4 regions of the Exiguobacterium sp. TDN 0502 genome follow, and region 1 is predicted to be linked to each of the others. Evidence: riboswitches for the same ligand, from Rfam matches in the RefSeq annotation. Region 1 holds a riboswitch; each other region holds the start of a gene.
The links. A riboswitch is a leader RNA that binds a small molecule or an ion and turns the genes downstream of it on or off. The one in region 1 is predicted to bind thiamine pyrophosphate.

Region 1 (2,200 bases):
AAGTCAGCGACTTTATCCGTTCCGACCGTCTTTCCGACGTCGGATGTGACTGACAATTCTTGCTGTGCTAGATCCTTGCGTTCGTCACTCAGCTTGATCCCAGTCTCAGCCGAAGTTTGATCGTATGCCTTCATGATTCCCGTCAGTGCCGATGTCCCGGTCACCTTGTACGGGGAAGTGATCGTGATGTCGGCATCTTTGACACCCGCCGTGACGAGAGCGTTAAGATACATGTCCTTCGTGACCCACGTGATGTTTTCCGTTGCAACAGAAAGCCCGTCGCCTTTTTCCGTCAACTCGATCTTAGCCGACGAATACATGTTGCCGCCTTTTTGCGATTGCGGGATGTTCTTCCCGAGATACTTTTCTTCGTCGGCAGAAGTGGCGATGATCGGCGTGATGCCTTCCGGTGCATTAAGACGTGAAAGCACCCAAGCTTTATCCTTCGCGCCGAGTGACTCACCGAGTGTGACGATGGTCTTGTCGACGACCTGCTCGGCGGATGCGGCTGTTGGGAGTAATAAAGCAGAAGCGATAACGGCTGACGCCATGATTTTTGTTGGTGTATGCATAATGAAATCCTCCAATTGTAAGTAACAGAATGAATTATAGTATCAGGTACTAAAGTAAGTGTACGAGAACGAAAGACGTTCGGAATCGGTCTACAGATGGAGAGGGCATCCGCCTTCTGACACTTCAATGTATAGCGGAACGAGGACAACTTGACTTCCATTTTCAGCATGCTATAGTGGATTTGAATCGAATAATGACCACTAGGGGAGTCGGTAGGCCGACTGAGACGAACGAAGACGTTCGGACCCTTTGAACCTGATTAAGTTCGTACTTACGGAGGGAAGTGGCGTCAAGTCTTGTTCTTCTTGCGCCATGCCCGTGTGTTTCGGGGTGGTGTTTTTTCGTTTCATAAAAAACGAGGAGGATGAGATCATGACATTTACACAAGAAATCAAGCAGGCGGCACAAGCGTACTGGGATAGTAGTTTTACGCACCCATTCGTACAAGGAATCGGAGAAGGGACGTTACCGCTCTCGAAATTTCGGCATTACGTCATGCAGGATGCCTATTACTTAAAACACTTTGCGAAGATACAGGCGAAGGCAGCGTCAAAAGCAGACGACTTTGCGACGATCGCAACGCTTGCCGAGCACGCGACGTCAACTTACGGAGCGGAATTGAGTCTCCATCAATCATTTTTTGAGCCGCTCGGGATCACGGAAGCGGATCTTGCGGCGTTCGAACCGGCACCAACAGCCTATGCCTATGTCTCGCACATGCATCATGCGAGCGAGGGAACACTCGGTGAGACGATTGCTGCCATTTTGCCATGTTACTGGCTGTATTACGAAGTCGGTCAACAGTTACTGACGTGTACACCGGAAGAAAAAATCTATCAGCAATGGATCGACACCTATAGCTCGGAATGGTTCGAAAAAGTCGTCTTTGAACAGATTGCCCGGCTCGATGCGCTGGCGGAACAAGCCAGTCCTGCGGAACGCGAGCGCATGAAACGGCATTTCGTGACGAGCTGTTATTATGAGTTGCTGTTTTGGCATATGGGCTGGACGGAAGAGACGTTTACGTCGGTCTATGAGACGATTCCGGCGCGAACCGTATCTTCTTGAACCAATAGATGGTAGAATTAGGTATATCTTGTAGCGAAAGTAGGGATGGAAGTGGGAATCGTCGTCATTTTGCTGGTCATTATCGCGGCCTACGTCGTGCAACGAATGCTTGGAAAAGCAAACGTTCGATTTGCTGGATACATCATTCCCATATTGATGACGGTGTATGGCACATATGCTACGATTTGGAATTTGAAGGTAACGTTTCAGTTTGAATTCAGTAGCGGTAGCTTCATTTCAACAGTCATAATGATTGTCATCTATGGACTGCTGATCTACTCGCTTTATCGCGTCTACCAGCGTGCGAAAGAAGAAGCGGAATATCCGTATCAATCGTTAAAAGACCGAGGCATCCTTTAAAGGAGCTTCGGTCTTTTCTGTATCACGCCCTCATTTTTTCCAGTTTTTAAAGCCGTCCCCGAATTCGAGATGGAGTTGATCGGTGAAAAGTCCATTCTTAAAGACCGGTACATCAACGGGTAAGGTTCCTTGCGGCTGAAACGTTCCGAAGATTGCGCGGATACCCGCAGGCAGGTTCGGTCCGGCGGATTTCAGATTG
Region 2 (2,200 bases), on a different contig from region 1:
TCCGTTTCGTTTCAATAAAAACGGTTGTTCCCGGTAGCCACAATCAATCCCGGTCTCCCGCTCGAGACGACGTGCGAGCAGCGGATACAGACGACGACTTCGCGCGGCAAGTGCATGCAATTCTTCTCTCAGCTCGATGTCTGTCGCAAGCATCCCGGCAGCCGCGCGACTTGTTTCTTGCCCGCATGTTCCGCGCTCAAGGACAAGAACGGATTCGTTTTGACAGGCGAGACTGTAAGCAAGTGTCAAACCGATGACTCCACCACCAATGATGATGTGATCCGTCATACCCGCACCCCCTGATAACGCTTGATCGCAGCAAGCGGGTCCGCTTGACCGAGAATACCGGACAAAACCGCGATTCCTGCTGCACCGGTCCCTGCAATCTCAGAAATGCGATCTGGTGTGATGCCGCCGATGGCGATGACCGGTTTCGTCGTGAAGGTGACGACTTGTTTCAGAGCATCAACACCCCGTGGTGGAAGATCCGGCTTCGACGTCGTCGGATAGATATGACCGTAGAGCAGTCGATCGGCTCCTTCTGCTTCTGCCGCCAGTGCCTCTGCCAGTGAATGAACGGATTTACCGATTGTCAGATCCGGAAAGTGACGCCTTACATCGCGGACACGTAAGGAACGGCGTGTTAACTGCACACCGATGCCAGCGACATGGGCGACATCGACCCGGTCATGGACCGTTAACTGATCAGGGGAATACCCTTGCGCAAAGAGTGTTTCAATCAGATCAAGCAATTCTGCCGCCGATAAATTCGATTCCCGTAGGTGCAGCTGATCCGTGTAAGGTTGAAGCGATTGAAAGGTTTTCACCCCATCACGTGGATCGATGGATCCTGTCGAAATCAGATGTAAACGCATCATGTTCTTCCTTTCCATACGAAAAAGGACCACTCCCGATGTTGAAAGGAGTGGTCCGAAAATGCGCTGAAGCGCTAAGGATATCTAAGGTTTCGAGCCACTTCCCTCCGCTAGTACGAACTAGATCAGGTTCAAAGGGTCCGGATACTTCCGTCTCAGTCTGCTGGGAGACTCCCCTAGTGTCTTTTCGTGTTTAATTGGCTTGCCCCATTAGTCTAGCATGAGTCGTTTCGCTTCGCTAGTCCTAGTTGAGCGCTTCGACTTGCTGAACGAGATCCGATTTCGTCGGGCGCTGTTGCTTCTGGCTATCGGCATAGGTCTGCTTCAGCTTCAGAATCCGCATTACTTTGGCATCAAGCATTTTCATCGTTAACGCCTCATCCTTCACCGCTTGCATGACTTCAGTATGGACCTTCGTATAAGCACCCGCTTCTGAAAACATCGCCATGTCTGCGCCGTTAACGAGTGCCTGCCGTGCCGCTTCCGCGAGACCGTATTGTTTCGTGATCGCTCCCATGACGAGATCATCCGTAATGATGACGCCCTTGAAGCCGAGCTGCTGACGCAAGAGGTCGGTCAGGACAGCTTTTGAGAGCGAGGATGGATGTGTATCGTCATACGCGGGGTACAGAATATGAGCGACCATTACCATCTCTGCCCCTTCTTGGATTGCTTCTTGAAACGGGACGAGTTCCGTCCGCTTCAGTTCTTCCTTCGATGCTGTCACTTTCGGCAGACCGACATGGGAATCGACACTCGTGTTGCCATGACCGGGAAAATGTTTGACGACCGGAATCGTACCCGTCTCCTGCATCCCGTGCATCAGGGCAGTACCCAAAGACGCGACCGTTTTCGGATCAGCACTTAAGGCACGGTCACCGATGATCGGATTGTTCGGGTTACTGTTAACGTCAAGGACCGGTGCAAAGTCCATGTTGAATCCATAATACCGCGATACATGACCAAGCGTGCTTCCGACGTCTTCCATTTTCGCCGTATCCGCGCCTTGCGCCATCTGTTGACTCGTCGGCAGACGTAATCGTTGATCCGGCACCCGGCTGACCCGTCCACCTTCTTCGTCAATCCCGACGAACGCATACGGCTTTTGATTCGTCTCTTGAATCGCACGGGTGAACGTCAAAAGTTGTTCTTCTGACGTGATGTTTCCGCCGAGCAGTAAGACACCACCAATCGCATGCGTCCGCAACAACTGCCGATCGGCTGCTGAAAGTTCCGTACCCGCAACGCCGATATAGAGCAGTTGATCGATCTTTTCAGACGTCGACATCGCTGCTAATTGTTGTTTGAGTTCTGCATGCTGTCGT
Region 3 (2,200 bases), on a different contig from region 1:
GCGCTTGTCGAGAAAAAAGCGGAACAAGTGGCAGAAAAGAAAGTATTGATCGAACAAAAGAAATCTTTAAAAACACAAATGAAAGAACGCAGTGCTACGCTCAAAAAATTACGAAAAGGAAAGACGAAGTTCACGACAGAATTGTTAGATGCCAAAGAACTTCAAGCGACACTCGAAGCTCAGGAACGTGCAATCGCAGCAGCGAAAGCGGCAGCAAAAGCAGCAGCAGAGAAAGCCGCAGCTGAAAAAGCAGCCGCCGAACAAGCCGCTAAGGCGAACGCGCAAGCAGCCAAACAAACAGGTAAGAATGCAGGAACGACGACTTCGACTGCGGCTCCTGTTGTTTCGAGCGGTGGAAAATTCGTTCGACCATCTTCTGGTAGCGTTTCGCAAGGATTCGGACCAGCAAGCGGTGTGAACGGCTATACGTTCCACAACGGTGTTGATTTCCGCGGGGCAGTCGGATCTCCGATCGTCGCAGCAGCAGCCGGAACGGTCATTACAGCTTCAGGTGGTGGACCTTACGGCAATCACGTCATGATTTCGCATTTCATTGATGGAAAAGTGTATACGACAGTCTACGCGCATATGAGTTCATTATCCGTTCATGCGGGGCAGGCGGTCTCTCAAGGGCAGCAAGTCGGAACACTCGGTAGTACAGGGAATTCGACAGGACCACACTTGCATTTCGAATTACATGTCGGCGGTTATCAATACAGTGCCTCATCTCCTTTGAATGCAGTGAATCCATTAGCATATCTGTAATCTAAAACGGGCTTCGGCTCGTTTTTTTTTGCCCTCTATGCTACAGTTAAGGCGAAACGAATACTTGAGCAACTAGGGGAGCTGGAGGAATCCGGCTGAGAGGAAAACCAATCTGTTTTCGACCCTATTACCTGAACTGGATAATACCAGCGTAGGAAAGTTGAGCCGAACGGATACCGAAATGCGGATATAACGCTTTCGGATAGCGTCGACTGCTTTTTTACAGCAGTCGGCGCTTTTTTTTTCGGTAACGACTCCCTTACATTGCTCGATCGGAAGGTGAGAGGAACATGAAACATGTACTGACGATTGCAGGGTCCGACTCCGGTGGTGGAGCCGGGATTCAAGCCGATTTAAAAACATTTTCGGCGTTAGGCGTTTATGGAATGAGCGTCCTGACAGCCGTCACGGCACAAAATACGCTGGGTGTTCAAGCGGTGGAAGAGTTGTCACCGGAAATCGTCGACGCCCAATTATCATCGATTTTTTCAGACATTCGTGTCGATGCCATCAAAATCGGTATGGTCTCGAATGCAGAGACGATCCGTGTCATTGCTACACATCTTCGCGAACAGACCGTTCCGATCATACTAGACCCTGTCATGGTCGCAAAAGGCGGACATGCCCTATTGCGGACAGAAGCTGAACAAGCATTGATTTCGGATTTACTGCCACTTGCGACCCTCATCACACCCAATTTACCGGAAGCTGAGCGCTTAACGGCACAAGCGGTGACCAATCTAGAGGAAATGCGACTGGCGATGCATCAGTTAGCTACGCAGACAGGTGCAGTCTTACTAAAGGGGGGTCACTTACCGGGAGCTGCGACGGATTTGTTGTTTGATGGAGTGGAGGAACATCACTTCACATCGGAACGGTTAGACAATCAACACACTCACGGAACCGGCTGTACGTTATCAGCAGCGATTGCGGCACGAATGGCGCTTGGAGAAGATTTACCAACTAGTGTACGTCAGGCTAAGCACTACGTCACGGAGGCGATCCGTCACGGATTTGCGCTCGGACAAGGCATCGGACCCACACATCATTTTCATTCACTTTGGAGGGATACACATGTTTACGACCATTCTTGAACAGAAACCATTGATTCATCATCTGACGAATACGGTTACGATCAACGATTGTGCGAATATGACATTAGCAGTCGGAGCGTCGCCTGTCATGGCGGAGGATATTCGTGAAGTAGAGGAAATGGTCGGTCTCGCACAAGCACTCGTGTTGAACATCGGAACACTGGATGCAGACATGCAGGCATCCCAGCGGTTGGCCGCAAAAGAAGCAGCACGTTTAAACGTGCCGATTGTCCTTGATCCGGTCGGCGCAGGCGCAACGACACTGCGGACATCGTTTTCTCAAGAGTTGATCAATCTGGTCCCGTGTACGGTCATTAAGGGAAATGCATCTGAAATTAAGA
Region 4 (2,200 bases), on a different contig from region 1:
GCATCATTAATAATTCGCCTTGATGGAGCGCTACTCTCGCTTGTGAGGCACACCATTCATTACTGACGGTCAATGAACCTCCGACCGGAACGGGATGGGCATCGAGCGGATATTTGACTCCAGCTAAGCTTAAGGTCGACGGTACAAGTGGAATGAATGATAGATAATGATAGCTTCCGGCTTCGACTGTATACGCTCCCGCTGCCAAATATCGTACCTCTTCTCGTTTCGTCACGAGTCGTGCCTCTGGATATTGCTTCAATAGATATACATTTTGGACGGTCATGTCGAGCCGCCCACCTGTCGCCCCGATGATGATGATCTCTTCATGCTGTTCCCTCTCAGACACTGTACGAAGGGCAAGTTCGAGATCCGTCTCATCTTTCTCGGCCGGATGAACGATTGCCCCTTCTGGTACATAACCAAGCGAATCAAAATCACCGATTGTCAGGTCGCATGTCAGCCCAAACGATTCGACCGTCTGAACACCACCGTCGACACCGAAGATGAAATCACCTAGCTGACAAAACGTCCGTAAATCCGGTACTTCTTCTCGCGGACCGGCACAGACGAGAATCGCCCGCATCTCAGACACCTCGTGCCGAATAACGGAGTAAGCGTGGCGCAGTCGTAAATAGAATTCCTGCTACGATTCCACATAAGATGTACGAGGGAACCATATACGTTGCGTTATAGACGAAAGAGTATTCCACGACTGGACCTTTTGCATACTTGGCAAAAAAGACGATTCCACTGATGACATGACAGATATAACGGAGACCGGCGCCTAATAACGTCGCAAGAAGAACGAACGCCATCAAGCTTTTCTTCTGACCATTTTGCGCTGCTTGTCTGACTTGACGTGCAAAGAGACCACTCAGTCCGACGACGCCATACGCAATCGTGTAATCGAGCAATGGTTGGACGATTGTCAACACTTGCGGCGCGAACATCAATTGAATCGTACCGACGAGCGCTCCCGTGACGACACCACCGACGACGCCGTGGCGGAATGCCATGACGAAGATCGGTAGCATCGCTAAGCTAATCGAACCACCCTGTGGCATTTTGAATGGAATCAGCAAATCAAAGACGACTCCGAGACTGGCGAAGATGGCAATTTCCATCATCATTTGTAACCGTTTCATGTTTATTTCCTCCTTCATGGTTAAAGAGGACGCAAAAAGGCAGTACGACGAACGCCGTACTGCCTGCGTGCGCCACATCCCTACGTCCGTCTGAACGGAACAGGTTCGAAGGGTTAAAGTCGAAAAGACTCCTCTCAGCCGCTTTTTAAGCGACACCCCTTGCGGTCATCATATTTCGTTTTCTCGTTCTTATTATACGGCAGCCCCTTGACGAATGCTAGTGATCGCTTCCGCATAATCCGGTGCATTGTAGATTGCCGATCCTGCAACGAGAACATTCGCACCGTTTTCGATACATTGTTTAGCGGTTTCCGGATTAACGCCACCATCAATCTCGATTTCGAATGCCAGACCACGATCTGCTTTCATTTGCGCGAGTGTTGCAAGTTTCGGCATGACGCTCTCGATGAACGCCTGTCCGCCGAAGCCCGGATTGACCGTCATCAACAAGACCATATCGACATCCTCAAGGACATGCTCAATCGTTGATAGCGGCGTGTGGGGGTTCAAGACGACCCCTGCCTTTGCACCGGCTGCTTTGATTTGTTGCAAGACACGATGGACATGGTTCGTCGCTTCGACGTGGAACGTCACGATATCTGCCCCTGCCTTGACGAAATCTTCGACGAAACGTTCCGGCTGGTCAATCATTAAATGGACGTCAAGGACCATATCCGTCTTCTGACGTAAACTGCTGAGTACGGGTAATCCAAACGAGATGTTCGGGACGAACTGACCGTCCATGACGTCGAAATGGATGTAGTCGGCTCCTGCTGCCTCGACGGCTTTGACATCACGCTCAAGATTTGCAAAATCTGCTGATAAGATTGATGGTGCAATTTTAATCATCTTCAATACCTCCGGGCTCGATTCTTGATTTCGTCTATAAACATACCATAGTTCTCATAACGAGAGGACATGATTTCTTGTGCTTCGACCGCTTCCTTGACGGCACACCCCGGTTCATTCAGATGCAAGCACCCCCGATATTTACAGTCGTCCTGCACAGCAACGAATTCAGGAAAGCTCCACCGGACATCCTCGATTTCCAT

Region 2: linked by a shared signal. The riboswitch ahead of ACRPK8_RS06280 (thiamine phosphate synthase) and the one ahead of tenA (thiaminase II) in region 1 are both predicted to bind thiamine pyrophosphate.
Region 3: linked by a shared signal. The riboswitch ahead of thiD (bifunctional hydroxymethylpyrimidine kinase/phosphomethylpyrimidine kinase) and the one ahead of tenA (thiaminase II) in region 1 are both predicted to bind thiamine pyrophosphate.
Region 4: linked by a shared signal. The riboswitch ahead of thiT (energy-coupled thiamine transporter ThiT) and the one ahead of tenA (thiaminase II) in region 1 are both predicted to bind thiamine pyrophosphate.

What each region holds. Positions count from the first base shown of each region.
Region 1 is NZ_JBOZGJ010000003.1:131,709-133,908, reverse strand. Features, by position in the region: gene ACRPK8_RS05310 (DUF1002 domain-containing protein) at 1-572, opposite strand, end outside; TPP riboswitch at 766-872, shown strand; gene tenA (thiaminase II) at 946-1,641, shown strand; gene ACRPK8_RS05300 (hypothetical protein) at 1,687-2,001, shown strand; gene ACRPK8_RS05295 (glycoside hydrolase family 3 N-terminal domain-containing protein) at 2,032-2,200, opposite strand, start outside.
Region 2 is NZ_JBOZGJ010000004.1:91,899-94,098, reverse strand. Features, by position in the region: gene ACRPK8_RS06285 (FAD-dependent oxidoreductase) at 1-288, opposite strand, end outside; gene ACRPK8_RS06280 (thiamine phosphate synthase) at 285-878, opposite strand; TPP riboswitch at 961-1,063, opposite strand; gene nagZ (beta-N-acetylhexosaminidase) at 1,120-2,200, opposite strand, start outside.
Region 3 is NZ_JBOZGJ010000006.1:119,328-121,527, reverse strand. Features, by position in the region: gene ACRPK8_RS08595 (murein hydrolase activator EnvC family protein) at 1-765, shown strand, start outside; TPP riboswitch at 830-940, shown strand; gene thiD (bifunctional hydroxymethylpyrimidine kinase/phosphomethylpyrimidine kinase) at 1,056-1,859, shown strand; gene thiM (hydroxyethylthiazole kinase) at 1,840-2,200, shown strand, end outside.
Region 4 is NZ_JBOZGJ010000002.1:173,084-175,283, forward strand. Features, by position in the region: gene ACRPK8_RS04075 (thiamine diphosphokinase) at 1-586, opposite strand, end outside; gene thiT (energy-coupled thiamine transporter ThiT) at 588-1,148, opposite strand; TPP riboswitch at 1,209-1,318, opposite strand; gene rpe (ribulose-phosphate 3-epimerase) at 1,341-1,997, opposite strand; gene rsgA (ribosome small subunit-dependent GTPase A) at 2,000-2,200, opposite strand, start outside.